4 regions of the Trichocoleus sp. FACHB-90 genome follow, and region 2 is predicted to be linked to each of the others. Evidence: predicted binding sites of a transcription regulator. Region 2 holds the regulator's gene; each other region holds the start of a gene.
What was found. Region 2 encodes NtcA, which controls nitrogen genes in cyanobacteria. Its sites were predicted from a motif close to TTTGTANNNNNNNNTACAAA; they were not measured.
Positions count from the first base shown of each region.

Region 1: H6F74_RS12530 (TIGR00300 family protein) is a predicted target of NtcA. The motif match lies at 6,459-6,478, and genes of this name have one in related genera.
Region 3: H6F74_RS13310 (DUF3155 domain-containing protein) is a predicted target of NtcA. The motif match lies at 5,218-5,237, and genes of this name have one in related genera.
Region 4: H6F74_RS16835 (DUF4327 family protein) is a predicted target of NtcA. The motif match lies at 6,859-6,878, and genes of this name have one in related genera.

Region 1 is NZ_JACJOK010000042.1:73,091-81,018, forward strand. Features, by position in the region: gene H6F74_RS12510 (N-acetylmuramoyl-L-alanine amidase) at 1-1,484, shown strand, start outside; gene H6F74_RS12515 (hypothetical protein) at 1,489-1,926, opposite strand; gene H6F74_RS12520 (Rpn family recombination-promoting nuclease/putative transposase) at 2,279-3,097, opposite strand; gene H6F74_RS12525 (Rpn family recombination-promoting nuclease/putative transposase) at 3,282-4,076, opposite strand; gene H6F74_RS12530 (TIGR00300 family protein) at 4,281-6,395, opposite strand; gene H6F74_RS12535 (arylesterase) at 6,692-7,384, opposite strand.
Region 2 is NZ_JACJOK010000069.1:304,007-311,934, reverse strand. Features, by position in the region: gene hisB (imidazoleglycerol-phosphate dehydratase HisB) at 1-61, opposite strand, end outside; gene fabI (enoyl-ACP reductase FabI) at 171-947, opposite strand; gene ntcA (global nitrogen regulator NtcA) at 1,288-1,959, shown strand; gene H6F74_RS20900 (DUF3084 domain-containing protein) at 2,068-3,678, shown strand; gene H6F74_RS20895 (pre-16S rRNA-processing nuclease YqgF) at 3,769-4,176, shown strand; gene H6F74_RS20890 (DUF3146 family protein) at 4,438-4,701, opposite strand; gene H6F74_RS20885 (GTP-binding protein) at 4,966-6,387, shown strand; gene H6F74_RS20880 (glycoside hydrolase family 13 protein) at 6,669-7,928, opposite strand, start outside.
Region 3 is NZ_JACJOK010000046.1:67,640-75,567, reverse strand. Features, by position in the region: gene H6F74_RS30015 (16S rRNA (cytosine(967)-C(5))-methyltransferase) at 1-1,278, shown strand, start outside; gene H6F74_RS13325 (TerB family tellurite resistance protein) at 1,361-1,783, shown strand; gene H6F74_RS13320 (S-layer homology domain-containing protein) at 2,165-3,430, shown strand; gene H6F74_RS13315 (GAF domain-containing sensor histidine kinase) at 3,459-4,817, opposite strand; gene H6F74_RS13310 (DUF3155 domain-containing protein) at 5,266-5,586, shown strand; gene H6F74_RS13305 (cofactor assembly of complex C subunit B) at 5,780-6,316, opposite strand; gene H6F74_RS13300 (PadR family transcriptional regulator) at 6,395-6,751, opposite strand; gene H6F74_RS13295 (hypothetical protein) at 6,958-7,452, opposite strand; gene H6F74_RS13290 (DUF3611 family protein) at 7,697-7,928, shown strand, end outside.
Region 4 is NZ_JACJOK010000058.1:9,808-17,735, forward strand. Features, by position in the region: gene H6F74_RS16795 (pentapeptide repeat-containing protein) at 1-487, shown strand, start outside; gene H6F74_RS16800 (STAS domain-containing protein) at 620-952, opposite strand; gene cbiD (cobalt-precorrin-5B (C(1))-methyltransferase CbiD) at 1,083-2,276, shown strand; gene guaA (glutamine-hydrolyzing GMP synthase) at 2,400-4,010, shown strand; gene H6F74_RS16815 (cation diffusion facilitator family transporter) at 4,210-5,115, opposite strand; gene H6F74_RS16820 (hypothetical protein) at 5,356-5,697, shown strand; gene H6F74_RS16825 (hypothetical protein) at 5,809-5,946, shown strand; gene H6F74_RS16830 (hypothetical protein) at 5,946-6,338, shown strand; gene H6F74_RS16835 (DUF4327 family protein) at 6,544-6,783, opposite strand; gene H6F74_RS16840 (glycoside hydrolase family 3 N-terminal domain-containing protein) at 7,074-7,928, opposite strand, start outside.

The DNA.
Region 1 (7,928 bases), on a different contig from region 2:
TTTGTTTTGGCGCGATCGCTCCGGAAAATGGCGATGTTTCTGTCACGCTGGGCGGTCAAACTATTCCCCTGATGGAACAGCCCCAGGTGGTACAATTACCAGCAAATTCGGCCGCGTTGACCGAACAAAATCAACCTTATGCTATTGCTGGAGCCGGACAATATCTGGGTTGTGCAGCAGCAGCCGCAGCAGCAGATTTAGGACATCCTCAATTTCAATTGACGATGAATCCGAAAACAGCAAATCCTAGTCTTCCCATTCCCCTTCCCCAAGAACCCTTACAGGTTACACAAAAGCCTGCCGAAAACGACAAACCAAAACCGACTACTACAAAAACACCTGCTTCTACAACTCAGACTGGGCCTGGTAAGGTGCAGATTCTGAATCCAGCCAATCTAGAGGTTGCTTCTGTGATTGTTGATGCTGGTGTCGCCAGAACTGGGCCAAGTACAGATTATTCTCGCCTCACGCCGCTACCGAAAGGAACGCAAGCAACGGTTACAGGTAGAGAAGGAGAATGGGTGCGCTTAGACTATGGCGGTTGGATTAATAGTCAGGAAGTTCAAATTGTTAAAGGTGCAGTACCGCCGCGAACCTACATTCGCAGTATCCGGGCGCGTAAAGTTCCCGGTGCGACAGAGGTGATTTTTCCCTTGCAAGTGCCAGTACCGCTAGTTGTGCAGCAAGGCGATCGCGCTTTGAGATTAACACTTTACAACACCACCGCCCAAACAGACATTATTCGCCTCGATCCCGATCCCGTGATTTCTCGCCTTGACTGGGAACAGGTAATGCCGGGAATGGTGCAATATACCTTTAATCTGAAACAAGCCCAGCAATGGGGTTATACAGTCAGATACGAGGGGACGAGTTTGGTGCTTTCTCTGCGCCATCCGCCTCGCTTGAGTTCTGCGTCCTCTAGCAAGCCTTTATCTGGGATCAAAATTCTTCTCGATCCCGGACATGGCGGTAAAGAATCGGGTGCGGCGGGGCCTACGGGTTATGCGGAAAAAGATGCCAATTTATATGTGTCGAAGCTGATCGCAAATCAGCTGATTGCACGGGGGGCTACTGTGTATCTTACCCGCGAGACGGATAAGGAATTGTCGTTGCCCCAACGGACGGCACTCATTGATGCAGTGAAACCCGCGATCGCGCTTTCCATCCATTACAATTCTCTCCCCGACGATGGCGATCCTCAAAACACCAAAGGATTCGGGACTTTTTGGTATCATCCCCAAGCTCAGGATTTAGCGGTATTTCTACATAACCACATAGTGCAGGAAGGGGGTCGTCCTTCCTATGGTGTTTTTTGGAATAACCTAGCGCTTGCTCGTCCCGCCTCCGCACCGTCAGTATTGCTAGAACTCGGTTTTATGAGCAATCCAGAGGAATTTGAATGGATTACGAATCCCAGCGAACAGCAGAGGATGGCGCAAGCGATCGCAAATGGCATTACTCAATGGTTCAAAGCGACTCGCTGAATCCTCAGTTACCGACACAGCTGTAAGCACTGGAACTGCTGGCAGCACTGGTGCTACTTGTAACACCTCCACGGCTTACACTACTCGAAGCACTGGCAGAACTGGCAGTAGTTACACAATTCATCCCACCTCTCCTACTGAAACCACTAGCACTACTGGCAGCAGCACCTCCAGTATTAATGTTTCTATTCGGAATAGGAGGAGTATAAATCCTTCTATTAGGAATAGGAGGAGTATAAATCCTTCTATTAGGAATAGGAGTACTAGAGGCACACAATTTGCTTAAGTCAAGAGTTGATCCCGCCTGAGTTTGCATATAGCAATATGGTGTCTCAGGGCGGGAGTTATTAACAGGGGCGGGAGTTTGAGTAAAACCAGCCTTGCCTGGTAAAAAAACATAGGCTGCGGTCAAAGCTAAAGTTAAAGTAGAAAGCTTTAACATACGATAATATTCATAAAATTACTTCTTATATTTTTCTCTATCTTTATTAATTTTACTTCAGTAGAATCCCTCGATTGCCTACTTTAAATCCGTAAGTATTATCATTAATTTAAAATTAAAGTTTTGGCTAAATATTTGACTAATTACCAAAATTTACATACAGCCAGATTTAAAGCAATTTATGAAGCACATATTTATTTATTAGCAAAGCGGGTTATGGCTGAAAAACAGTGTAAAAAATAATCATGCTTTTTATAGGTGATACTGATGGGGTAGGGAAAGGATGAGGATGCGATCGCGTTTGGGAGAGAATGCGATCGCTTCCTAAAATCTCGACTCATTTGGCACAACATTAATCGGAAGTTTGCCCAGAGGAAGATGCCTGCCTTACTTGTTCCTCTGTCAACCCCAAAGCCTCTGCAACCTGTTCCACAGTCAATCCCAAAATTAATAGCTGAGGTACTGCCTCTAACTTACCCTGCAATCGACCTTCTTGCAGCCCTTCTTCTTTGGCTTCCTGTTGGACATCTTGAAAATATCTTGTTTGCTTTAACTCACTAAATCCAAACATAGCTTCTAACTCCTGACGAGTCATTTCCGGCAACTTGTACAAGACTATTGTCTCTATCAATTCTATAATTTGCTTTCTCAGGGCTGCATCGGCAATTTCAATTCCAGCTTTGTTTAATAGCTGTCTGGCCGTATCAATTGCTTTTTTTCTAGTTTCTACGATTAATTTCACCACCCCCACGCCAAGGGATTGTTCTGCCGCTTCCCCTAATTCATTTAGATATATCCGCCTGATTCGCGGACTCGTCAGTAACTCCCGATACTGTGGCTTCACGCCTGGATCTTGGCTTCTAGTTTTAAACAGAACTACTCCCCGCCAATCGTTAGATTTTTCATATTGGGAAAGGTAGAGAAATGTTTCGCCAAAAAACCGCTGATAGAATCTGGTATCGCGTTGAAATTGTACTTCTACAAAGTAAATAGGTTGGTCAGAATAATCTTCAGCAGGTAGAAATACACCATCGATGCGAAAGGCAGTTTGTTTGACTTCTACTGATTTGAATTCATAGGTATCGCCTGCTGAGGGAGGTTGTCCGATGAGTTCAAAGAAGATGCCGGGAAACTTTTGGAATAGTTGATAGAAAATTGAGTCAGTTTTCACCAGTTTTAAAAATAGGGCGGGCATTGAAAAGGAAAAAGAGAAAGAAATTATTCTTCTTCCTCGCCCTTGTTGTTAGAGTTATATCATGTCGAGGATATCTGAAAAAATGTTGCTTGAGGATAATGCGATCGCATTTGGGAGAGAATGCGATCGCACCCTAAAATCTCGGCTCATTTACATAACATTAATCGGAAGTTTGCCCAGAGGAAGATGCCTGTCTTACTTGTTCCTCTGTCAAACCCAAACCTTGAGCCACCTGTTCCACAGTCAACCCCAACGCCAAGAACCGGGGGACTGATTCTAACTTGGCTTTCATTTCACCTTCTTCGAGGGCTTCTTGATAGATTCTCGTTTGCTTTAACTCACTAAATCCAAACATAGCTTCTAACTCCTGACGAGTCATTTTTGGCAACTTGTACAAGACTATTGTCTCTATCAATTCTATAATTTGCTTTCTCAGGGCTGCATCGGCAATTTCCTGTCCAGCTTTGTTTAATAGCTGTCTTGCCGTATCAATTGCTTTTTTCCTAGTTTCTACGATTAATTTCACCACCCCCACGCCAAGGGATTGTTCTGCCGCTTCTCCTAATTCATTTAGATATATCCGCCTGATTCGCGGACTCGTCAGTAACTCCCGATATTGTGGCTTCACGCCTGGATCTTGGCTTTTAGTTTTAAACAGAACTACTCCCCGCCAATCGTTTGATTGTTCATATTGAGAGAGGTAGAGAAATGTTTCGCCAAAAAACCGCTGATAGAATCTGGTATCGCGTTGAAATTGTACTTCTACAAAGTAAATAGGTTGGTTAGGATAATCTTCAGCAGGTAGAAATACACCATCGATGCGAAAGGCAGTTTGCTTGACTTCCACTGATTTGAATTCATAAGCATCGCCTGTTGAGGGAGGTTGTCCGATGAGTTCAAAGAAGATGCCGGGAAACTTTTGAAATAGTTGATAGAAAATCGAGTCAGTTTTCACCAGGTTTAGAAATTAAGATGAGGAATAATATTAAATCCGGTTGATTGCCCGTAATTAAGAAGAACCCCATCTGTCCATTGCCTGCAAAGATGGGTTGGGAGTGGGTTTCTTTTTTTATCAGCAATAAACCGCATTTGATATAAAAAGGCAAAAGAAGTCTTGATATTTTCCTTTTGCCTTTTTATTACCCACCTTACAAGTAAATTAAACAGTGCGAGCAGTTTGATAAGGACTTGTCAACTTATCCAACTGTTGCACCAACAAGCTGAGGAATAAACCCACATCGGTGACAACGCCGACAGATTCCACAGAACCGCGATCGCTTAACTTCGTCACCACTGCTGGGTTAATATCGACGCACACCATTTTCACCCCGGCTGGGGTCATATTTCCGACACCGATGGAATGTAGCATAGACGACAGCATCAAAATCATGTCTGCGCCTTCTAACAATCGGGCATATTCTTCCTGCGCCTTAATCATATCCGTCTGGGTATCTGGCAAAGGGCCATCATCGCGGATGGAACCAGCCAGCGAGAACGGCACGCCAGCACGGACGCACTCGTATAAAACGCCACTGGTGACAACACCTTGCTCAACCGCTTTATCGATGCTGCCGCAACGACGAATCATGTTAATTACCTTCAGGTGATGGCGGTGTCCGCCGAGCACAGAAACGCCGCGTTTCATATCCACACCAAGGGAGGTTCCCATCATCGACTGTTCGATGTCGTGGACTGCGATCGCATTTCCTCCAAGCAACGCCTGCACGTAACCTTGGCGAATCAGATGCGCCAAGTGTTCGCCGCCGCCAGTGTGAATCACAACAGGCCCAGCCGTCACAACCACTTTGCCACCTTGATCCCGGACTTGGCGAAGTTCCCAAGCAACTTGCTCAACCACCAATTCCACGCGGCGTTCGCTGGAAACGCCAGCAGACATAAAGCTGAATTCCTGGGTATTTCGCACTTCCCGCGATTCGGTTTTACGCACGGTGCGGATACCGACGACATCGACAACTACGCGATCGCCAACTTCTAAATCTCGCAGCAGTTTACACCGCGCCACGATCCCGTTGGAAGTGTCGGTAATAGCGATCGCGCCATCCATGCGCTGTCCCAGCACCTTGATCCATTCCCCATTTACCCGTACTTGTGTCGGATAAATAGTTGATACGTAGAAATCATCGGGAGCTACACCTGCTTGCAGGACTGGTTCCAGTTTCGCATCGCGCTCGTCTTGAGGCAGATCCACCGCACCCAAATCAATCAACTGCGATAAAATCGCTTCCATCACTTCGTGGGAAGGAGCCGACACCTTCACCTCAGCACTTGAGGTACTTTGTCGCTGTGCTCCCAGTTGGAAATTGAGAACCTGGAAACTACCCCCATTTTCCACAACTAAATCTAAAGCCCGGTTGATTAAGCCAGTGTCCAGCAAATGCCCTTCCATGCGAACCGTGCGGCTCTCTACGGAGACAGATTCATGAACTTCCGTTCGCACAGGTTCCGTCACCCGCAGCGTCAAGCACTTAGCTGCACCGCCTGCTTTCAAGAATTCCGTTAGCGGCGTTTCAATTACTTGGAAACCAACATCGGTAAGGCGTTTTTTCAGGCTTTCACTCGCCTTATTCATCACTACAACGCTGTCAATATTCACGGCGTTGCAGGCGAAATTCACCGCATCCGCTTCTGCGATCGCAATTCGCTTCTCCGGCGCGACTCGCATTTCAATGACGCGGTTTGAGTAAGAATCAAACGCTGGGGGATAATACAGCAGATAGCCGCCATTCAAGGGACAAAAGCAGGTATCCAAGTGATAGAATCGCTCATCCATCAGTCGCAAGGAAAGCACTTCGATATCCAGCCACTTTGCTAGATACGGGTGCGAGTCGAGTTCCGAACGGAAACCGTACCCCGCCCACAGCCAGCGCCCTTCCCGATCCAGCAGCGCATCGCCAGCACCTTCAAAGGGCAAGTCTTTGGGCAATTCATGCACGGTGCAGCCCTGCGACTCAAACCACTCTTTAAAGTATGGCTCTTCCCCTTGTCGCTCTTTGTGAAAGAAGCGACTGAGAACGACAGTATCTCCCAGCACTAGCCCAGCGTTGGCTGTGAACACCATATCAGGCACGCCGCGTTGGGGTTTAACTAAATCAACAATTGCATGGTCTTTGAGGACGTGGTGAAGCTTTTGCCACTGCTCGACGGCGCGATCGCGTGACGACTTGTGAATATTGCCCTCCATCCAGGGATTAATCACATAATCCACATCGTAATGATCGGGAGCGCACATCAAAAAGCGGATCGGGGAACTCATAAAAAAAATCTCAGGTGGATTAGATGCGAAATACTATTGGATACAGACTTTCCATGCTCCAATTCTGTCAATTTTGTTACAAAATTTTTTCCTTTGAGCTATGAAAGTCGGCTCCAGAGGCAACTACCTATTCTATTACTTTAGGGACTAAATAGGAGCTACTGGTTAAAGAAACTCATTGTTAAATTAAACCAAAAATAGAGAAACCCGGTTCTTCTAAAAAACCGGGTTTTCCTTGAGGAGAGCGAGTTGTAAGTTTAATTACACTCGCCTAGTTAAGAGATGCCAATTATCAATTATTCATTACTTTTTCGATATTGCAATAAAGCCTTCGGAAAAGTAGCATCTGCTAATAATGGCTGTAAACCTTGGGCAACGCGAACGGCTAAAAGCTTCTGTCCGGCTGCGTTTGGATGAATAATATCGTCTTGGCGATATTGCGGATTATCGATTATTCCCTTCAGCACATCTGGAATTAAGTACGCTTGTGTATCTTTAGCAACGCGCTGGACAAGTTCGTTGTATTCATCTCTAGCTAACCCCAGCTCCGGTAAACTAAGGTTCATTCCTAACAACACAACAATTGCTTTTTGTTGTTGAATTGTTGTCACTATTTGCCGCAGATTCTGTTCTGTCTCAGTTTTGGGAATTCTTCCCAAGAAATCATTTCCACCTATTCCCACAATAACTATCCAAGGTTGGGCGGAAATCACATCTTTTTGCAAGCGGCTAAGTGCCATTGCAGTTGTATCGCCGCTGACACCGCGATTTACAATTGGGATACCCAACTGACGAGAGAGAACGCTGGGATAAGCTTCGGTTTGCGCTACGCCATATCCAGCGGTAATGCTATCGCCTAAAGCAATGATTTGCGTACCAGCGCCAGCTTTAAGGTTTTTGACAGTTTCGGGTTGACTAGCGCAGCTGGTAACGGCGAAAAACGAAGCAAACAGCATACTAAAGAACCAATACCATCGGCGGTGTTTCATTTTTGGGAGAGTGAGGAGCTATTTTGGCACTCTCTTAATTCTGCCAAATTCATCCAACCCGCAGGTTAAAACTTGGGGCTATATAGCGTTTCTCAGTTGGGCGGAATATATCGCGGTTCTGACGTTCTCCCGATCTTGCTAGGGACATGGTATTGCCATGTCCCTACATATGTATTGCACCCAACCCTTGAATTGCTATACAAACGAAGGATGCGATCGCGCTTCGTCTACTTGACACTTTTTTCGGCGCGGTGGGCATCGATAATCAAATAAATGCCTTGCGCCAACATCATCAGGATGACTAATGGCAAGGATGTTCCCGACATAACTGAAATAATGCCCCCTATATCAATCAATCCTGCTTGGATAAGAAATGATACAGCGCTGGCTTTCTTAAGATTAACGGCTCTACCGAACTTGTTATGTAAAAATGTTAAAAATGGCTAATCAAAATAGCAGAAACAGAATAGGTATAAGAAGTGACATTTGTTGCGGGGCTTGAATTCTGGGATTGATTGTGATTAAGTAGATGCAGTAAAAAAGC
Region 2 (7,928 bases):
TGCGAGGTGATAAAAGTTGTTCAAGGTTCGGAGTGGTGGAAACGCGATCGCTTGTCTGCATAGCAGATGCTCACTAACAAGAAACAAGTAAGTTTATTATTCTATGCTATCGAGCTAGGGAATGGGGTAAGTTAGATTCTTTCCCCAGTCCCCAATCCCCAGCCCCTACATCACATTCCCATAATCTCGTATCCAGCATCTACATACAGCACTTGACCCGTAATCCCACTTGCCAAGTCGCTGCACAAGAAACTAGCAGCATTTCCCACTTCTGTCTGAGTCACAGTTCGCCGCAGTGGTGCTACTTCCTCAACATGATGGATCATATCCAGAATGCCACCCACCGCCGATGATGCCAGAGTGCGTATCGGGCCAGCTGAGATTGCATTCACGCGAATATTAGAAGGCCCCATCTCCGAGGCTAGATAACGCACGCTCATTTCCAAGCCAGACTTAGCAATGCCCATCACATTGTAATTGGGGATCACCTTAACGCCGCCCAAATAAGTTAGGGTGACAATACTGCCGCCTTCTGTCATTAGCGGTTTCGCCGCCCCAGCCAGTTGAACTAGCGAGTAGGTGCTAATTTCCAAAGCTTGAGTGAAGCCAGCGCGGGTGGTGTTGCTAAAATCACCTGATAAATCGTCCTTGTTGGCAAAAGCAAGACAATGGATTAAAATATCTAGCCTGCCCCACTTATCGCGGATGGCATCAAATGTAGAACGAATTTGGTCATCATTCTGAACATCGCAAGGTAAAAACAAGCTGGGGTTGAGAGGTTCTACCAATTCGGCGACTTTCTTCTCAAAGCGTCCTCGGTCGTCTGGTAGATAAGTAACTCCCAAATTTGCACCAGCTTTGTGTAACTGCTGGGCAATACCCCAAGCGATTGAGCGGTTGTTGGCAATGCCAGTAACTAGGGCATTTTTTCCTGATAAATCTAGCATGATGTCAATTTTGAAGGCAATATTAGAGAATATCCGATTTAGGGCGGTAATTCAGATAGCTTGCGTCGGGATCGAAGCTTACCCAACATGACTCAAACTGCATCCCAGCTTATCAAACAGGTATTGTCAAGATATAGACATTTTCCTTAACAATCTGATTTGCGCCGTGGGGTTGAGGCAATTGGAAAAACTTGGAGGATAAAACAACTTTAAAATTATGTATCAAGCAGCACAAAAAACTGCCTAAGAGTCAGTTTATCAGTGTCTAAAGTCAGAAATTTCTCACAGTCGGTTGTAATTCCCAGAAGAGTTTCTAGGGCAGCAATAAGGATATAAGGAAGTGGTAGTGACGCAAGATAGACCGTTAGCAGCTGTGTTCCGTCAAATCGGAGGTGGGGCGTTTCCGCCAGTGGTGGAAACCTTTGATCGGGGCAAAACTATCTTTTTCCCCGGAGACCCGGCTGAACGGGTATATTTTTTGCTCAAAGGAGCTGTGAAGCTGTCTCGCGTGTACGAAGCTGGGGAAGAAATTACAGTGGCGCTGCTGCGAGAAAACAGCGTCTTTGGCGTACTGTCGTTGATTACCGGGAATCGGTCAGACAGATTTTATCACGCAGTAGCATTTACGCCTGTGGAGTTGCTTTCAGCACCAATTGAACAGGTGGAGCAAGCGCTCAAGGATAATCCAGAATTGTCGATGTTGATGCTGCGGGGGCTTTCATCGCGGATCTTGCAAACAGAGATGATGATTGAGACTTTGGCGCACCGGGATATGGGATCGCGATTGGTGAGTTTTTTGTTGATTCTCTGTCGCGATTTTGGCGTTCCAGGCCCGAATGGAATTACAGTTGATCTGAAGCTTTCTCACCAAGCGATCGCAGAAGCAATTGGTTCCACAAGAGTGACAGTCACCCGGTTACTGGGAGATTTACGCTCAGAGAAAATGATTTCCATCAATAAGAAAAAAATTACCGTTCATAACCCGGTAGCTTTGAGCCAGCAGTTCACCTAAAACATCTTTTGCACTGTCAGCTTTTGTTAATCAATAGTTGAAGTACCAGCGTCTATCACAAAAAAGCCTTTATGCTTAAGCTTGAGAGGTGATAGCTAAAGCTGGAAAATGACCACCAGTGCGCTGGTCTTAATTTTATCGATTTTGGTATTGGGTGGTGCGATCGCCACCTTGGGCGATCGCATTGGCACTCGCGTGGGAAAAGCGCGGCTGAGTCTGTTCAATCTGCGTCCCAAGAAAACTGCGGTCTTAGTTACAATTCTTACAGGTTTGATGATTTCCGCCTCAACCCTGACGATCCTATTTGCCACCAGCAAGCCGTTACGCACAGGCGTGTTTCAAGTTGATGAAATTCAGCGAAAACTCAGAACCGCTCGTCGGGAGCTTGACCAAACTGTAGCCCAGAAACAACAAACTGAAAGCGAACTCTCCAAAGTTGCAGCCCAGAAACAACAAACTGAAAACGAACTCTCACTAGCCCGTACCGAGCAGCAAGCCGCCCAAAAGCGTCTGGATGCCATTAATAAGTCTCTGGCGGCAGCACTAGCCAGACAAGCCCAGACAGAGGCGCAACTGAGCAAGACAGAGCGCGAACTTAAAAGCGTTGCGGCTAGCTTTGAGAAAACCCAGCAACAGCTGGAAAGTGTTTCTGGGCAAGCGGTAAATTTACGTTCTGAAATTCAACAACTTCAAGGGGAACGCCAGGAACTAATCAAGGAGCGCGATCGCGTAAAGGCTCAAATCACCCAACTCAAGGGCCAAGTTACTCAACGCGATCGCGAAATCGCCAAGCTTGACCAAGCCATCACAGAACGCGACCGGGAAATTGGTAATCGCGACCAAGCCTTGGCAGAACTTGATCAAAAAATTTCCAACCTGAGAAACAGCATTGCCCAACGTGATAAAGAAATCGCCAAGCGAGACACAGCCCTCGCCCAACTTGATGAGGAAATTTCCGCACGAGACCAAGTAATTACTCAGCGCGAAACTCGCCTCAAGGAAATAGAGAAACAACAAGCTGCCCTAGAGCAGGAAGTAGCAGACCTGGAACAGTATTACCAATCCTATCAAGCGTTGCGTCAAGGTAACGTCGCTCTCCAACGCGGTCAAGTTCTGGCTTTTGGTGTCTTCCGTATTGTCGATCCCGCCGCCGCCCGTCAGGCTATAGATCAGCTTTTACGAGAAGCAAATCGCACAGCAATGAAAGCTACGCAACCTGGTAACAACAATAACAACAAGGTGGTCAATGAGCGCGTAGTGCAAATTACCCAAGCGCAGGTAGACCAACTGCTTAACCAAATTAAAGATGGTCGCCCCTACCTGGTGCGAATTTTCTCGGCTGGCAACTACGTCCAAGGGGAAAAGGACGTACAAGTCTTTGCAGACGCGACAGTGAATAAAATCGTGTTCAGTGATGGTGATATCATCGCAGCAACATCTGCCGACCCTTCAACTATGAATGACCAACAAATGCGGCAGCGGATCGATTTGCTCCTGGGAGCATCTCAGTTCCGAGCTAATCGAGCTGGAATTTTGAACGATACAATTCAGGTAGGCGACGGTCGAATTACCAGCTTGATTCGCTTTATTGAAAAGCTGAAAAAGTTCAAGCAGCCTATCGATCTCAAGGCAGTAGTGGCAGAAGATACATACCTCGTAGGGCCGCTGAAACTGAATTTAGTAGTCGTGCGGAATGGAGAGGTAATTTTTAGTATGTAATTTGTCAATTCCCAATCCCCAATCCCCAATCCCTAATTCCCAATCCCCAATTCCCAATTCCCAATCCCCAATCCCCAATTCCCAATTAAAATGATTTTAGGTTTCGATCCGGGGCGTGATAAGTGTGGTATAGCCGTGATGGGACTTGACCTGACACTGCATTATCATCAGGTGGTGCCAGCACCAGAAGCGATCGCAATCATCAAAAACTTGTGCGAACAATTCGCGATCGCTACTCTGGTAATGGGCGATCAAACTACAGCCAAAACCTGGAACAAGAAACTTCAGACAGAATTACCCGCATCGTTGCCGATAGTCATGGTAGATGAGCGCTACAGCACTTTAGAAGCACGCGATCGCTACTGGCAAATGTATCCCCCAAAAGGTCTTTCTAGCCTCATCCCCAAAGGATTGCGTGAACCACCCCGACCAATTGATGATATTGTCGCCATCCTCCTCATCGAAAGATACTTAAAAACACAAACAACTAATAAGTAAGCGCCACGGCTGGGAATGGGGAATTGGTAATCATTAGACCTCTTGCATAAATGCCTTGAACTAAAGTACCCTTCGGGAACGCTACGCGAACAGGCTTAAAGCTAAAACCCGTTAAAACGGGTTGAGGATGTTTGCCAGTTAGCTTTAGCTAACTTTAGCTTTCAGCCCGAAATTTATTTCAGGGCTAACTTTGGCTTTCAGCCCGAAATTTATTTCATTCAGGGCTGACTTTTGCAAGAGGTCTATTCAACGGACAACTGACTAAAGTTCTGCCCTGATAGTAAAGGCATAGTCTCCCCCAGGCTCTAACTGATAATCCTTCTGCTCTAAAAACCGCCCCAATGGTTCCAGAATTAAAGCGCGTCCCAAAGAAGGTGAGACCGACAATTCCCCCTGTCGGAAACACCAATGGAACTGCCACTCATACTTCGCCGCTGTAACTTCCCCTTTCAGAAAGCCCTGTTGCCAGGACATTTGGGTAATTCGGACGTAAGCAGTGGTTTGAGGTAAACGTTTAGAACTCACAATCGCTCAGCTGATTCAAATGCCAAAATTTCAGCAACAATACTAAACTTATGGCGACTCAGGTGTAGATGACATCATTCTCACAGCTGACTTGCATTTGCCAAAACTCAAAAGCAAATACGCCCCTAGACATGGAAAGTGCCAGACTCGACGGGCAGTGACTAGGATGAAAGAAGAGTAACTCCAGGCAAGACAGTAGGTGCAATTTTGACTCGTTCAACATCTGACGCAACCCCAAATTCCAACCAGTCACCTTCACCACACTTGAACTACAGCGCTTTAGATCAAGAATTAGACAGCGCCATTTTCAGCTTTGATGATATCCAGGCAGAACTGAACTACAAAAAGGCGCAAAACGCCCTGCGAGACTTGGTAGGCAATTTGGATCTTACTCCCCAAGAACGGGCAGGATTGGAGTCCGAAATTGAGGACTTGGCAACGATGCTGGACAAGTTAGATCGGTCACTCGTCCAAATTGCCGCCTTTGGCATGGTGGGAAGGGGCAAATCTTCCGTACTCAATGCTTTATTAGGTAAGAACGTGTTTGAAACCGGGCCTCTTCATGGTGTCACCCGCACCCATCAAGATGCCAGCTGGCAACTGGAAAATGAGCCTGAAGCACAAAGTAATTCCGAAGTTTTGCGAGTCACGCTGCCAAGTCTGGGCAATTCCCAGATTCAGCTGATTGACACTCCGGGGATTGACGAAGTAGACGGAGAAACCCGCGAAACCTTAGCGCGACAAGTTGCCAGACAGGCAGATTTGCTGCTATTTATCATTTCCGGCGACATGACTAAGGTGGAATTTGAGGCGCTGTCGCAACTGCGGGAAGTTGGTAAACCGATGTTGCTGGTTTTTAACAAAATTGACCAGTATCCGGATGCCGACCGGATAGCAATTTACCACAAAATTCGGGATGAGCGAGTGCGAGAATTGCTATCACCGGATGAAATTGTCATGGTGGCGGCGTCGCCTCTGGTGGCGCAAGCTGTGCGCCGTTCTGACGGAACTAGAACCGTGCAGCGACAGCCGGGAACGCCACAAGTTATGGATTTGAAGCTGAAAATCCTCGATATTTTGCACCGGGAAGGTAAGTCGCTGGTAGCACTTAATACTATGTTGTATGCCGATGATGTGAATGAGCAGCTGGTGCAGCGTAAAATGCAAATTCGGGATGATTGTGCCAATCAGATTATCTGGAAGTCGGTGATGGCGAAGGCAATAGCGATCGCTCTTAACCCACTAACAGTGGTTGACCTCCTCTCCGGTGCCATCATTGATGTGGCAATGATTCTCACTCTATCCAAACTCTACGGTATTCCCATGACTCAAACGGGTGCTGTGGGATTGTTGCAAAAAATTGCCCTGACTATGGGCGGGATTAGTGCCAGCGAATTGGTGGCAAATCTCGGACTCGGTTCACTCAAAAGTTTGTTGGGTATCTCTGCACCCATGACCGGAGGCGCATCTTTAGCTCCCTATCTTTCGGTGGCGTTAACTCAAGCTGGTGTCGCTGGTGTCTCTTGTTATGGCATCGGACAAGTTACTAAAACTTACCTTCTCAATGGTGCTTCCTGGGGGCCAGACGGCCCGAAAGCCGTTGTGACTCGCATTCTCACTTCCCTGGATGAAACTTCAATTTTGAATCGGATTAAGCATGAGTTGAGCGCCAAGTTATTTAGTTGAACGCGATCGCTTGTCTTTCTCTTGTTATTTAAAGCTCATCTAATTCAACTTTAAATCCATCGCTCAAAGTAACTGCTCGATAGCTCCGCTTGGCTCAAATATAATTATAAATAAACGCTTTGACAGTGTATGTTGATTTTGGTTGGCTGTAGGGACATGGCATTGCTATGCCCCCACAAAATATCGCAATTTTCGAGATTTTCTAAGGGTTGTATGACACCCTGCTCTTCGTTCACCAACAGGGAGTTAGGGGGTTAGGTTAGAAAGCGATCGCTTCCCCCTCAACCAAGTATGCAGCCACTACGCGACGGCAAATTCAACTGTATGGATTCTCCCTCAACGCTCCAAGACACCTCATCTGTGCCATACAATAACTTACTAGGTTTGGATTTTAATGCCGCCTCAACGCTTACGTTTTCTGCGGGTGCAGTATTGACGTTAACAGCAACAATTATCTCCTCGTCTCCCAAAGTTCGAGCAAATACATAAACTGTCCCTTCTGCAAACAGAACTTTGTAATCACCTGTACGCAGAGCAGGGTGAGCGTGACGCAAAGAAATCAATTTTTTGTGATAATCTAAAACATCACGTTCCCAGCGCGCTTCCATCGGGAATCCTCGGCGCGAGTCGGGATCGAGTTTTCCCGGTAATCCCACTTCATCGCCATAGTAGATACTAGGCGCACCAGGAAAAGTCAACAGCAGCAATGTTGCTAGTTCACAACTTTCCTTGTCGCCTCCTGCAATGGAAATTAATCGCGCTGTATCGTGACTTGCCAGCAAATTCAGTTGCGTGAGTTGAATTTCCCAAGGGTATAATTCCAACAACTGCTGGATTTTTTCGCCATATTCGGCGGCCAACAGCGGCGGGTAGGGATGATAGGAACGATCTTTCACTTGCTCCATGTCCACGCGATCGCCTGCGGTAAAAGCAATGGTCGGCGCGGTAAATAGATAATTCATCACCCCGTCAAACTGGGTACCATCCAACCATTCCCGCGAATCTCCCCAAACTTCCCCGACAATGTAGGCTTCTGGGTTAAGGGCTTTAACGCGATCGCGAAATTCCTGCCAAAACCCCTCAGTCTTAATCTCAAACGGCACATCCAAGCGCCAGCCGTCAATGCCGAACTTAATCCAATATTCGGCAATCTCCATAATATATTCCCGCACTTCTGGATTATCGTGGTTGAACACTGGCAGCGCCCGATTTCCATCCCAGCCCTCATAATTCGCCGGAAAATTGCCGTCATACGCCGATAAAGGCCAGCCTTCAATCTTGAACCAATCCACCCAAGGCGAATGGGGGCCATTTTCCAGAACATCGTGGAAAAAGAAAAATCCGCGACTAGAGTGATTAAACACCCCATCCAGCACAACCTTAATATCCCGTTCATGGGCAGCTTCCAGCAACTCCCGAAAAGCGCCATTCCCCCCCAACATCGGATCGACCTGATAATAGTCGTGAGTGTGATAGCGGTGATTACTAGCCGATTGAAAAATGGGGGTAAAATAAACCGCATTAATCCCCAAATCCTGCAA
Region 3 (7,928 bases), on a different contig from region 2:
ACCACCGTAGAACTAGCTAAAGAAAACGGATTTTCTGGACTTTCCCGTTTTGTTAATGGTTTATTGCGACAGTATATCCGTCTTATTGAGACAAATGCGATCGCGTCTTTGGAACTGCCAGAAAACCCAGTTGAACACTTAGGAATTTTACATAGCTATCCTGACTGGATTATTGAAGCTTGGTTAAACGAGTTGGGAAAGACAGAAACCGAACAACTCTGCCAATGGCTGAACCAACCCCCGACAATTGACCTCCGGATAAATACCCTTTGCACCTCAATAGAGGAAGTAGAAGCAGCAATGCAAGCTGCTGGCGTTGGTGTCAGTCGCGTTCCCCATCTACCGCAAGCTTTAAGATTGACCAACACAAAGGCGGAGGAAAGGGGGGACGCGGGGACACTGGGACTGGGGACTGGGGGCTGGGGACTGGGTGAAGAATCTTCAAGGGTTCCCAATCCCCAATCCCCAATTCCCCAATCCCAATCCCCAATCCCAAATTCCCCAATCCCCATCCCCAATTCCCCATCCCCAATTCCCCATCCCCAACCCCCAGTCCCCAATCCCCAATCCCCAGTCCCCAGCCCCCAATCCCCCAATCCAAAATCCAAAATCGAAAAGTTGCCCGGTTTCAGCGAGGGTTGGTGGACGGTGCAAGATAGTAGCGCCCAACTGGTAAGTTATCTATTAGATCCTCAACCTGGTGAAGTGGTAATTGATGCCTGTGCTGCACCGGGAGGAAAAACTACTCACATTGCAGAATTAATGGGAGACAAGGGGGCAGTGTGGGCGTGCGACAAGACTGCTTCCCGCCTCCGAAAACTCAAAGAAAACGCCGAACGGTTAGGCTTGCAGTCGATTCAAATTCAGGTTGGCGACAGCCGCAGCCTAACTCAGTTTATCAACACAGGCGATCGCGTTTTATTAGATGCTCCCTGCTCAGGACTCGGTACCCTGCACCGCCACGCCGATGCGCGTTGGCGGCAAACTCCAGACACAGTTCGGGAACTTTCGCAGCTTCAAGGGGAACTCTTAGATCAAGTAGCTACTTGGGTAAAACCTGGCGGAATGTTAGTTTATGCAACCTGCACGCTGCATCCGTTGGAAAACGAAGGTGTGATTCACGCCTTTTTAGAACGTCACCAAGAATGGCAAATTTCGCCACCCAGCCCCAATTCCCCTTTCTCAGCTTTTAGTACCCCCGCCGGGTGGATCAAAGTCTGGCCTCACCGACATCAAATGGATGGATTCTTTATGGTTCGGCTACAACAGAAACATTAATAAGCCTATATGGTAGTTGTGGTTGCGATATTCTGTTGATGCTTGATGAATTAATCTGTTAGGGGAAAGTAGAGAAAAGCCTATGGTAGCCAATTCCAGTATTAAACAGCTTGTCAAGATTCTCATCGGTGCGGCTTGGATTGATGGCAGAATACAGCCAGAAGAACGGCAATATCTCCAGCGAGTAGCCAAGGAAAAAGGCATTGCTGACGATCCAGAGCTTCAGCCGTTATTGTACGAACTCGTATCTGTAAGCCCCAGTGAGGTTTACAATTGGGTTCAGGATTATTTAGGCGATCGCCCTAACATGGAAGATTACCAGCGCCTTATCGAAGCCATCAGCGCCTTAATTTACAGCGATGGCGAGGTGGCAATTGAGGAAGCTAAACTCCTGACTCGATTACAGCTTCTAGATCCCAACAGCGAAGCGCAGAAGTCTACTCCTAGCCCTGTCCTGAAAGCGATTCAAAAACTCTACCGTCGATGGGCTGACCTTCAGGGGTAGTAAATCTCTCTTCAAGTTGAATTTCTTCATCCGAATTTTGTCAGTGAAGGCACATCTATAGATAGGTGTGCCTTTCTTGTAATACTCCTCCAGTCCGCAGGGGGAGAAGCGAGAAAATGAAGGCAAGAGCCTCCCCAGGGAACAAACTATATTACTCAACCAGAAAACGAAGATTAAGAGTTTTTCTACAACAAGCAACTATTTTACCACCCATGCGTCTTTAAGTCTTAGGGAAAGTACAACTTTCCGCTGAACCTGTATCTATTTCCCTATTTTGTCAAAAACTAAAAAAAAATGATTTGACATCAAATTTTTAGGAACCTATTAGAGAATTGCAGGTCAAAGTAAACAAAGGGACGAGAAAAACGGAGAACACTCACAATGTCTAACTTCAAGCGCATACAATCAGGAACAGCTTTATTAATGTTATTGGGAATGACATCAGGCACGGTGGCACCAATGGTGCAAACGATGATGGCACCTGCACCTGCTGTTGCTCAAACTACTGTCAGTTTTAGCGATGTATCTTCAAACTACTGGGCAAGAGATTTTATTGTAGAACTAGCAAGAAGAGATGTTATCGCAGGATTTCCTGATGGTACATTCCGCCCCAACGATCCAGTAACTCGCGCTCAGTTTGCGGCTATGGTTCGTAAAGCTTTTGATAAAGCTAACATCCGCAACGCTGTCAATTTTAGCGATGTTGCATCAAACTACTGGGCTTACAACGCAATTCGGGAATCTTACGCAATGGGATTTTTATCGGGTTATCCCGGTAATGTCTTCCGCCCTGGACAGAATATTCCTCGCGAACAAGTTCTGGTTTCTTTGGCAAATGGTTTGAACTACAGCACCGGTAATGTAGCCAGCAGTTTGCAACTTTATAACGATGCTTCTTCTATCTCTAACTATGCTCGCAACAGCATTGCTGCTGCTACAGAAAAGAGCATCGTGGTGAACTATCCTACTGTTAGGGCGCTGAATCCAACTCGGAATGCTACTCGTGCTGAGGTGGCAGCTTTCATCTACCAAGCTTTGGTTAGCGCTGGGCAAGTCACAGCAATTAATTCGCCCTATATTGTGGCGCTTAATGGCACACCAGACACACCTCCAGTAAACACAACTTTAGCTATTCCGTCTGGAACCACGATTCCAGTTAGGTACGATAAAGAAAAAATTCTCGTCACGCCTGAAGAAAGGGCGCCCCTGACGCTGACGGTGGCGGCTAATATTACTACCGCCGAAGGGACTGTGCTAATTCCTGCTGGTAGTCAGGTTGTGGGTGAATTGCAGCCTGCACCTAACAGAGGAGGCACCCGGTTTGTTGCCCAGCAGCTAATTCTGGCGAATAATCAAAGGCTACCGATAAATGCCATTTCTCAGGCAATTACCAAAACCCAAGAAGTTACTAAGGGTGCCAGCCTGAGTAATATTATCAAGGATGCTGCCTTGGGTGCGGCGGCGGCGGCGGCGGTTTCGGCGGTGACTGGTGACAAAGCGATCGCTACCGAAGAAGTTTTGGGCGGTGTTGGTATCGGCGGTTTAATCGGTCTGTTCCTTGGTCGGGACAAAGTTAGCTTGATTGCAATTGACCCGGATACTGATCTGAATCTGAGATTGCGCGAAGATTTGGTGATTAGACAGTAGGGAATGGCTAATAGGCAGAAGTTAGCAATTAGTCATTCGCAATTAGCAACCAAACAATAAATGTTGTTCCCGGTCTTGAGGTATGGGGGGAACTATCAGAAGCCCAGCTTAATACAGCTGGGCTTTTTATTTCTATTTCACCCTGCATTTGTTGGACTAAATCTCGCGCGATCGCTAACCCTAATCCACTCCCAGGTATGTCGCTTTCTGCCTGAACTCCGCGATAATGTCGCTCAAACAGATGCTCTCTATCTTGGGTTGGAATGCCGGGGCCGGTGTCGCTAATGGCGATCGCTTGAAAATTTCCTTGCGGCGAGGAACGCTGCTCTCCTGCCTGAATATAAACCTGTCCTCCGGCTGGAGTATACTTCAAGGCGTTGTCGATCAGATTGCTCAACACTTCCCGCAACGCTTTGGCATCAGCTTGCACTGGCGGCAAGTTTGGGGAAATTTTGGAGAGTAAAGTCAGATTTCTCTCAGCGGCGATCGCTTTTGCGTTAACTAAAAGCGGTGACAAAACTTCTGCTACCGAGCAAGATTCCAACGTCAGCGCTGAATCGGGAAGTAGGGACTGGGATGCAGGTAATGGGCAAGAAGCCGCAATTGGCGCCGACGCTAATGGCAGTGTATAACTTGGTTCTAGCTCTTCTTGATTCATAGCAACTGCTCGATCGAACTGCAAGAGCAATTCTTGCAAGCGATCGCTCTCACGCACGATGCTGTTAGCAACTTCCCGGTTAGCATCTCCCGGTCGCAGTCTCCTGACGAGCAATTTGCCAAACGTCCGCAAAGCGGTTAGGGGATTGCGAAATTGGTGTACAAGATCGTCTAAGAGGTCGCGCTGTTGCTCCCCAAGACGCTGTTGCTTACTTAACTGCTGCTCGAACCATTCAGAGCGTTGATCTAGAAAACAAGCGATCGCCAGCGTCCCAGCAATGCGTTCAATCGCTGCTCGTTCTCTCTCGTTCCAAGGTCTATCTTCCCGTGCTGTCAGCAAAAACCCCATCACCACACCCTCATGAATCAGGGGTAGTACGATTTGACGAGAGGAACCGCTTATAGCATGATCGGTATCGGGCGATCGCACTATACCCTCATCCGCTCCCTTCTGGGGCGTATGAGCCGACTCTTGGGCAATCATCAGCCGGGAAGCTTCTCGTAACCGAGGAATAGATTCCATCGACCCCTTAGAAGGTGCGACCAAAGCCCGCTCCGTTTCCCACGACCTCGCTGTCGGCGGGTAAGCCACAATTGGTCTTAGCTTAGCTGGGACACCATCTACCAGTTCTTCGGTCAAATACACGACGCTCAAGGCAGCACCCAGCCCTTGAGTTAACAATGCCACCTGCGATTGGCACAGAGCAACGAATTCTGAACTGGTAGGCATAAACACATTCGCCTTTGTTTCGATGTTTAACGGCTTCACCGAGTAGAATTATCCCGATCTCGCTTTCTTTCTATGATGTCGCGCCTGGGTGCAACTGGTGCAAGTGCCAAAAGGCGTGCAAATTTGTCAAGTTTTTTTAAATTTTGTTAATAAATTTATATTGTTTCCGGTATTATCCCAATTTGATAGGTGTTTCTGACAACCTAAATTTTCCCATAAACAAGGTAATTAAGCGAATTTTAGGGTTAAGCTAAAGTTTCAGGGGCGCAAGGTAGCTTATAGAGCCTCTATTACCCAGTTGCTTTTGTTTTATTTGAATCTCTAAACTTCTGTTTGATTTGTATCAGTCCATGAAAAGCAGTTGATATTTTGAACTCAAACCGATATACTTGCGACGGTTTTTGTATCTATCATTACAACTGTCAAATATAAATAGGAGGTAATGACGTTGGCTAGAAGACGTAAGCGTAAAAGTCGCCGTCGGCAGGAAGGACGGAGAATTCTAGAACACGTGCCTCAGTTTAGTATCGAAAGCGGCGAAGATAAACCGGTCACGGCTGCGAGAAGGTTTATTCAAACCGAGGGAATACTTCCACCCGCTTTGCTACTCGTAAAGCGGAACGAACACACCACAGATCGGTACTTCTGGGCAGAAAAAGGATTGTTTGGCGCTCAATATGTCGAAGAAAACCATTTTCTGTTCCCCAGTCTCAGGATAATGGACAATAGCGCCCAAGCTCCTACAGTTGCGGCTGTTCGTAGCAACTGAGACGTGGGAAGGCTGAAGGATGAAGTAAAAAGGCTCTCATGCAAAAAGCTCTCATACAAAAAAGAATTCTTCACTTTTTCCGGTCTGGTCTCTAAGATTCGGCGAAGCAAAGCTACATCCTTTATTTGGGGCGCTTTTTCCTTTTACTCTTTTTGCTCATCCTTCCCCTTTCCGACTCTTGAGTTAATATAGATTATTCAATCACAGGCTTTAATTGCAGCGCCTCTTGCAAAGCCGCCAGTTCATCACGATGGGCAGTGACAGTAATTAGGCTTTTGGTTCCAGTGGCTTCACTTGCTAAGGCTTCCACCTTGAGAGATACCTGCTCCTTGCGACCAGCTTTTTTCCAGTAAAATACTCCAGCTGCTGGCGAGAGGAGAACTAAACCAAGAAAAACTTTAGCCAGATTGGGAAAAAGCATGGCTAAAACGAGTGCTAGACACAGGAAGCCACAAAAGGCTAGCAGGCTCAGGAAAATAGCCAAAAACCAGCTAGGGCGGACAAATCCCTGAAATGTAACTTGATTTTGCGCCGCATCCACGGCAGCAACCTGATAAGCCCGATTGTCAAAATACTGCTGCAATTGAGCTAGAAGAGATTCTTCTGGTTGCTCTGTAATGAGTTGTACTTGTTGGGTTCGGTCTTTTGCAGAGGCTCGAATAAAGAAAAATAGACCAACTGCCAACAACAGTGTTAACAAAAACGTTGAGGATAAAACAGTCGTATTCACGGATTTCTAGCTTTAAGCCAATGAAAAATAGGCAATAGCCTATAGCGTATCGCCTATCGCCAATATTTGGCACTTTCTTCAGATTGCTTGTTTATCCCCCCTCATCGTATAGTCGTCCCAAAGACGGGCAAGGTCTAGAGCTTGATCCCGGCACTCTGGGCGAATTTGATACATCCGGCGCGGTCTTCCTCGCCCTTCCACTTTTTTCCAGTAACCAGTGATGGCAGCTTGGTCTTCTAGGAATTTTAGGGCGCTGTAAAGGACGGTATCAGAGAGTCGGTAGGTTGGATATTCACTCTCAAGTCGTCCGATCAGTTCTGTCCCGTAAGATTCCCCACCCAACAAGACCCAAAGGACATAACACACCGCTAGTTCCTTGTTGAGATAAGTGGGAGGAGGGTCTTGAAAAAACTGATATATATCCTCAAATTTCATGTGCATAACTCATTAAGCTCCCCAGCCAAACAATTTGGAATGGGATATGTTTCCCCAAACTAACGATGCTTTTATCAACCCGGAAAATTCACCCGTCAATCAGCGCGTTTCTCACCCTTGCACCCTTGTATGCACCCTTATAGACGTAAATAGTTCGTTGCTTTAGTGCTTTTCTCTCACAAAAAGACTGCACGATACCATTAATTTTAGACACTCAGTTCTGGGTTGACCTGCCAGAGTTCATGGGTGATTTTGCCATTTTTATCGAATTGGACTTTGTAGGAAATTGACAGCACTACAGGAGTTCCGTGGTTAGACTTGGCAGCGATCGCGATCTGGGCTTCGATTACGCGATTGGTTTGTTTGCCAAATGCCAGCTCGTCGCCAGAAAACTGTTTTTTGACAACCTGGAAGTCTTGAATGCGGTACTTTGAAAAAAATTCCTCCCAGGCTGGGTAGATCGACTGACCCTGATAAACTTCATCCAGAGCGCCATAGGATCGGATTAGAATGGCATTGTCACTGTATTGAGTGACTGTAAGCTCTGGATCTTCGGTGGCGATCGCGCGAAAGTGCTTCTGAACCACAGAAAGCGGTTTTGGAGTAAAGGCACCTTGGTAGACCACCAAACTGCACACCAAAGCAATGGCGTAAGTGGCGGAAACTAAATGCTGCCTAAGAGTCGGTTGCAGGAACTTCATAATGCTGCTTCCAATTCGATTGGGCTGCTCTTGAAAAAGGCAGGCGTTTAATCACAAAGTGATTCGGGTGCCTGCTCTTGACAGAGTGACGGCGAGGTTGACTTAAAAGTTCTCCAGAGTTTAAACATCTTTGTATTTTGTTGACTAGAGAGATTACTCTAAAACCAGAGAGCGATCGCTACTTGTTCAACACAACACCTTTTGTTTAGAGACATCCGGAATCAAGCCGCCTTAAAATCAAGCCATGCAAGAAAAGTTTGACTCTCCTCCCGTTCCTTCAGCTATACAACGGATTGCCAGTGCTTTCCGCATAACAGGCTGGATAGGCTTTTGGGTTCAGTTAGTGCTATCTGTTGTCTCCACCCTGATTTTTTTGTTTGCCATTCCATCTGCCGGACCCCGTGCTGGCGGGGGTGGTGCCAGTAATCCGGGGACTGGGGGCAGTATATTTTTTGCTGTTTGCGGCCTTTTAGTGC
Region 4 (7,928 bases), on a different contig from region 2:
CACCTCTGCCAACTTGAGTGGCGCAGATTTGAGCGGCGCAAACCTCAGCGGCGCAGACTTGAGATGGGCAGACCTGAGTGGAGCTAACCTAAGTGGGGCTAACCTCTGTAATGCAGTTCTGTGCCAAGCCAACTTCAGCGAGGTAAAATTCACCTCTGCCAACCTGAGAAAGGCAAACCTGAGTGGAGCCAATCTCAGTGATGCACAACTTTCTGAGGTAAACCTACGTGGGGCAGACCTGAGATGGGCAAACCTGAGACGGGCAGTTGTTAGCGGGTCAGACCTCAGCAAGGCAGACCTGAGATGGGCAAACTTGAGCGAGGCTCAGATGATTCGGACAAACTTGGAGAAGGCAAACTTTGAGGGTTGTACAGTTGATCGGATTTTTACATCAGAATTGAACCTAAAGGGAGTGAACCAGTTGAATTTGGCGATCGCTGTTCTTGATAACCCTACAGTCACAGTAGACAATCTGGAAGTTGCTTGAGTGGGAATTGAAGAAGCGATCGCTGACCTGCAAGAAAAAATAATTGTCCTAGCGTAGGGCCAAGACCAGAATATTAAAACCAAAAGGCTCGACTTAGGAGGTTGCATAAGTCGAGCTTTTAATTTTTGCGAATTATATTTCATAGTTCCAGGCAGCTTCGAGAACTCTTTGCGTCGCCACATCCAGAAATTCAAAAGTTAGGGTTTTGCCCAGCGCCGCAGCTTTCTTCATTCCATGCAGTAGGCTTTTGACTCCCTCCCTTTTGATGGCATTTACCGCAATCATATCTACCACCACAGTATCTGTCGCCAATTCCAAAGCTTGCTCTAGAGACTTAATAAAAGCAGGGCTGGTCTTGCTATCTAAGCACCCACTGGGTCTGATTACCACAGTGCTTGGTCGAAATTCTGATTTAGAAATTTGAGCAGGAGCTTTGGAAAACAAGTTCGTAAAGAAAAATTTCATGAAACCTCCAGAGTGTCTCGTTGAGCAGGAAATAATTACAAAATCTTTATATTGATAGAATCCAATGAAAGGCTGATGACAGAGCTGTTAAAAGTCACCCCCGCGCAGCGATCGCGATCGCACTCTCACAATGACCTCAACCCCGCCCCGCTTTGGATATACCTTGCCAGTCTTTGCTTGTGCCGCTGCAATTGCCGCCCTGCGCTGGTTACGCCAAGAACAACTAGAAATAAACGCTGTGTCGGTGGATTTAATTGAACCCGCCGACACAGTAGAAATACTCATTGAGCAGGTTGCTAAGATCGGTGAGGGGATGGCGCTGGCAATTACCACCAGTGATCCCGGCGATAACCTTGACCTCACCCGCAACACACCAATCTGGGTGTTGGTGGAATGGCTTGAAGAAGACAAAAGGCAATCGCCTTTTTTAAACGGGGTAGCAAAAGGAAAAGAAGAATCAGTTCACTCCTCACTCCAAACTCCTCACTCCTCCATCCGGATCAAAGGCGGTGAAGGAATTGGGCGAATCGTGAATGCTGGTGACAAACCAGCAATTTATGCTTATGCCCAGCGGCTGTTACAAGAGAATTTGCAGCGTCTGCTCTCACCAGAGGAAAAAATCCAGGTGACGATTATTTTGCCCTTCGGGCGATCGCTTGCCCAACGCACCTCAAATGCAGCTTTTGGCGTTGTGGATGGACTCTCGCTACTGGGAACTACAGGCATTTCTCAGCCGTTGAGTGCTACTGGACAGCTAGAAGCTTTCCGCGAGGAACTGCAACACAAAGCCCACTTCGGCTGTTTGGTGTTCTGCGTAGGGGAAAATGGCTTAGACTTGGCGCGACAATTGGGTATTCACCCAGACAGAATGGTAAAAACTGCTAACTGGCTTGGCCCAATGTTGGTAGAAGCTGGATTGCAGCAGGTTAAGTCAATATTATTATTTGGCTACCACGGCAAACTGATAAAACTTGCGGGGGGAATTTTTCACACGCACCACCACCTTGCTGATGGAAGGATGGAAATTTTGACTGCTCATTGTGCAAAGCTGGGTTTACCGACTGCGGCGTTGCAGGCAATTTTCCAAAGTGCTACAGCTGAAGATGCGCTCTTTTACCTGCGGCAATTGGACGATGCTAGTGGAGGCGCGATCGCCAATCAAGTTTATAGCTCACTTTCCGAGGCTATTGACACGCGATCGCAAGCTTACATCCGCACGATGATCGATACTCAAGTTACTGTCGGTTCCCTGCTGTTCGATCGCGATCGCCAGATTATCGTCAAAAGCCAAAATGGTGCCGCGTTACTGTATCAAGTGTGTTAATTTTATAGGAATAGCAATTAACTTAATAAATAGCAATAAAGAAGTTTTCTAGAAAATTAGTAGTTATTAGTCATTAGTAACTAACTATTGAATATCCACACTATCACCATTCAGGATACTCCGGTGACTCTACAGACACAACCACTGCCTCAAATAGAAGAGAATTTGGGGCAACTGAACCGCCAAATTATTGTGATTCTTGACTTCGGCTCTCAGTATTCCGAACTGATTGCGCGTCGGATTCGGGAGACACAAGTGTACTCGGAAGTGCTTTCTTATCGAACCACAGCCGAACAGCTAAAGCAACTCAATCCCAAGGGAATAATCTTCTCCGGTGGCCCTAGTTCCGTCTATGACAAGAAAGCGCCCCATTGCGATCCCGAAATATGGAATCTGGGCGTTCCCATACTGGGAGTGTGTTATGGAATGCAGCTGATGGTGCAGCAGCTGGGTGGGGAAGTCACCAGTGCTGACCGGGGAGAGTATGGCAAGGCATCCTTATTGATTGACGATCCCACGGATCTGCTCACCAATGTGGAAGATGGCACCACCATGTGGATGAGTCATGGGGACTCTGTAACCAAGATGCCAGAAGGGTTTGAGGTGCTGGCACACACAGCGAATACTCCTTGCGCTGCGATCGCTCACCACGAGAAAAAGCTCTACGGTGTCCAGTTCCATCCAGAAGTCGTTCACTCGATTGGCGGTATTGCCTTAATCCGCAACTTTGTCTATCACATCTGCGACTGCGAACCGACTTGGACAACAGCAGCTTTTGTTGAGCAGTCAATTCGAGAAATCCGCGCCAAAGTTGGCGATAAGCGAGTGCTGTTAGCTTTAAGCGGCGGTGTCGATTCTTCCACGTTGGCCTTTTTGCTGTACAAGGCAATTGGCGATCAGTTGACTTGTATGTTTATTGACCAAGGCTTCATGCGGAAAGAGGAGCCAGAACGCTTAGTCAAGCTGTTCCAAGAGCAATTTCATATTCCTGTGGAACACGTCCAAGCAAGAGAACGTTTCCTGAATGCGATCGCTGATGTCACAGATCCCGAAGAAAAACGCCGCCGCATCGGTCACGAATTTATCAGCGTCTTTGAAGAAGAGTCTAAACGTCTTGGCCCCTTTGATTATCTTGCCCAAGGCACTCTCTACCCAGATGTTATTGAATCAGCTGATACCAACGTTGACCCCAAATCTGGCGAACGGGTAGCCGTGAAAATTAAGAGCCATCACAACGTCGGCGGTTTGCCTAAAGACTTACGGTTTAAGTTAGTCGAACCGCTGCGAAAACTCTTCAAAGATGAAGTGAGAAAAGTCGGGCGCTCAATTGGTTTACCAGAAGAAATTGTACAGCGGCAACCCTTCCCCGGCCCTGGACTGGCAATTCGCATTTTAGGCGAAGTTACAGCAGAGCGATTGGAAATTCTACGCGATGCCGATCTAATTGTCCGTCAGGAAATTAATCGCCAGGGAATGTACAACCAGTTCTGGCAAGCTTTTGCTGTGTTGTTACCTATTCGCAGCGTAGGCGTGATGGGCGATCAGCGTACTTACGCTTATCCGATTGTCTTACGCTTCGTTTCCAGTGAAGATGGCATGACGGCGGATTGGGCAAGGGTGCCTTATGATTTCTTGGAAACCGTTTCTACTCGTATTGTGAATGAAGTTCGGGGTGTCAATCGCGTGGTTTACGATATCACTTCTAAGCCACCTGGAACTATCGAGTGGGAATGAAGAAAAGGAAGGATTGTTAAGGGAAAGGTTCGCAGAGGGGATCGCAAAGGTACGCAGAGTAATCTCCTTTGCGTAATGCGCCTCCCTTTGTGATCCTTGGCGTTAAAAATTTATTTTTAAGTTATTGTCTTTTCCTTAACTTTTGTGGAAAACCTGCAAAAATCTGTGGAAAAGCCCCTCTTCCTGTGGAAAACTATGCCTATTTTGATTCCGTTTTGTAGGTAATTTGGTCAGATTGGTAAGCGGGTGGTTCAACGTGAATAAGAATTCGGACGGGGTTGAATCGTTCTTGCAAGCGTTTCTCGACTTCTTCTGTGATTCGATGGGCAGTTTCGACATCAATGGCATCTACAATTAAGTGCATTTCAATAAAGGCTTGTCGTCCGACGATACCTCTGGAGGCAATTTCGTGGCAGTTAATTACTCCAGGTACTTGCATTACAATCCCATGAATTGCTTCAGGCGCAATCGCCATTTCATCCACCAGCCAAGGCAAATTATCTTTTAAAACATTCCAGCCACTCCAAAACACCAGCAAAGCAACTGGAAAAGCCAAAACTATATCTAGCCACTGAATACCTTGCCAGACACCAATTAACCCAGCCATAACGGTAATCGTCACCCAAACATCGCTCATCGTATGCTGGGCATCAGCAATCAAAATTGGGCTACCTACCCGCTGACCGACATGGCACTCGTAGAATGTGACAAAAATATTAACTCCTAACACAATCAGCAGCAACCACAGCTCTGATGGTGATATCTTTACTGGGTCGCCGCCGCCCTTGATAATTCGTTCTATTGCACCTCGCAAAATTTCAAAGCAAGCGATACCTAAAAAAGCAGCAATTCCCAATGCTCCCACTGCTTCAAATTTCTGGTGTCCGTAAGGATGATCCCGATCTGGTTGGGGAGAAGAAAACTGACTGGCGACTAATCCTAAAACGTTATTGGCACTATCGGTTACGCTATGTAAGGCATCAGCCAGCAGCGAGAGAGAACCTGTCCACGTTCCCACTACAGCCTTCAATCCCATCACGAACAGGTTGAGTAGCAGGGTGATAATTAAAACTTTACGCACTGCCGAGCGGTTATCTGTAACCACAGAATTTCTTTCACTCGCCATTTGGATTTTATGGCACCCAGTCTAGAACTTATTGCTTGCCGATAGCATCTATTTCGGGTTAGAAAAAATTTTGGAGATTGGGTTGAAGAACCTCACCCAGAAAAGAAAATTGGGTTGAGCGATCGCGAAACTCCACCTACAGATTCTATTGTGTGGTAAGAAGTTATAGTTACGAGTTAATTCAATCCTCGCTTCCTAACTTCTCACTGTTAATTACTCATGTCCGGTTCACAACTCAGGCTTAACCTGGTTGAAGGCTCTGTCACCTTCAGCTTTACGCCCCAAGCGGCGCAAGATTTACAAGGCGCGATCGCACAATTAATGCAGAGTCTTAAGTTGGTAGCTGGTGGCGGCGGTAAAACTAATCCCCAGAAACCAATGGAGTATCGCTACACCGGAGATGTCTTTCTAGAGATTTTCTGCAACCCTAATATCTGGCCCAGCCCTTTTGCAGCTAAAGTTCTGCTTACCCTGCGTGATGAACGCATCCGCTTGACTACGGAAGCTGAACTTACTCGCTTGATTGAGGATATCAATCAGTACCTAGAGCAAGTAAGCTAAACCAGGAAGCTAAAAAACAAGGTTAAAAGCATCCTTCTTAAGAAGGATGCTTTTAACCTTGTATCTCAGCACAATGTCCCTTTGTATGCTTAAAATGGTCGGCAAGTTTAGATGTCATCGGCATCCGTGCTTAGCTGGCACCAAGGTGAGCTTCGCCCCACAGTTCGCATTTTGGCATCCCAAAAGGAAGTCAACTATAGCGATCGCTCGATTCTTATCAAATCATTCAATTTGGCTCAATTTACCTAATGAACTCTGATAATCTCTTTGACTTAGTACACAAAGGATTTCGCGTCACCTTGGGTGCGACGGCTTCCCTGGTGGAGAGCGTACAAGACCCGCAAAAGCGAGAACAAAATCTTGAACTGTTAAAAACAGACTCAAATTTGCTCTTAGAGCAGCTGGCACAAAAAGGAGAGACAACTGAGCAGGTAGCTCGAAGTTTTGTTGATTCGCTAATAACACCAACTGATCGGACTGAGAGTACGCCTACCTATGGGACACCCAGTTCTACTGTCACAACCTCGACGACATCGGTTGCCCAACAGGATGTGCAGATAGAGCTACAGGAGTTGACTGCACAAATTGCTGCTATGCGGACTGAGTTAGAGAAGCTACGCAACCCTGGCTCAGAGATTTAGATCGGCTTTAGAATTGATTTTGTCAAACCCGCATAAGAGATAAGTTCTCTAGATCGGGCATTAAAAGTAAAAATTGGCAGGTAATCCAGAGATAGCTGTCTTCCACTGTGATGTCTTAAGCGTGGAGGACGGATTGCTTTTGGTTGCACCAAGTTTCCTGGTGAACCGCTCTCCTTGTCTTAAAATTGTCTTCAATGTAGATTTATCAGTCGTTATCCCATTCTTCTTGACCCATCAGATCGCCGATGCGATCGCGGAGTAAGATATTGCACCTTTCTAGTTCACACTCAACACAAACCCACTCACGAGCGGGAATGTACTGACAAAGGACGTAGATCGGTTGCTGACGAGTCACAACTCCCTTCTCCACTAATTGACGTGCTTCATCTTGAATAACATCGATGGAATATACAGACGCACCAGTTAGCATTGTGTCAACGCTCATAAGTCCTCAACCTATAAACTAACGGATCTAAAATTAATCTTAACGAATAGTTCGTAGCGCGAACATATAAAAAGTTCAGTATATTGAGTTACAAACTAAATATTCTTTTTAATAAAGATTGCAAAAGTCAGGGACTTTTGACAATAAATTCCGTCTATATAGGGATGAAATTACGCCAGAAAGGACATAGCTACGCCTAGCCTAGCGCTCTTGATTTATGAATAAATAAAGGTAGGATAGCCAAAATGTTAAAAAAAGTTTAAAAAACTGGCATACCTCTAACAGTCAATTTATTGGGGAGGGAACAAAACTTCCAGAGCGATCGCCTGAGCTTCTGACATTTGTCCATAAGAAAACACGCAAGGTATTTCTGGCGGCAGATGCGGAAGAAACTGCTCTAAGATATACGGGCTACCATAAATTACTAAGGCTTGTAGCTCGGCGTTTTTTAATAATCTTTTAAACAAATCTTCAGCAACGGGTGTTAAGCCAGCACTGCCTCGAAAAGGATTGCCACGGATGAAAAGTTGAAGCAATGTTTGTGTTGTCGAGATGGGAGCGATCGCGTCTGACAATGCCGCAGTCGGGGTATGGGGGTCAACCAGTTGCAATTGATAGCCTAAACTTTTTGGCAATGCCACAGCCGGGGCAAGTTTACTCAAAAACTTACAATTGAGTACGTCATCCACCACTATTAAATTGCGTAAGTTGCCTGTGTTTCTAGGCAGAGGAACCTGGCCATGAACTAGCAGGGAATCTCGCGAAATGTTTGCAGATGTGTTTAGTGCGTGGGGTGAGGCGAGTTGTAGAGGATTGGGGATTGGGGATTGGGGATTGGAGATTGGGGCATCTCCCAAGTCTGCCCTACTTCCCTGCACCTTGCGTTTAGCTTTCCAGATACGTTCGACAGAGGCGCGAATTCGCTCCTCGGAAATGCGCCCCTCTGTCACAGCGTCACAAACTGCTTGGATGGCACCAGCAGGATCTACTGGCATTAGTAAAATATCCGCCCCGGCTTCTACAGCTAAGACGGGGGCTTCCGAAGCTCCATAACGGTTAGCGATCGCTCCCATTACCAGGGCATCGGTGACAATTAAACCGTCAAATCCTAACTCTTGCCGTAGCAGAGAAGTCAAAATAGGATA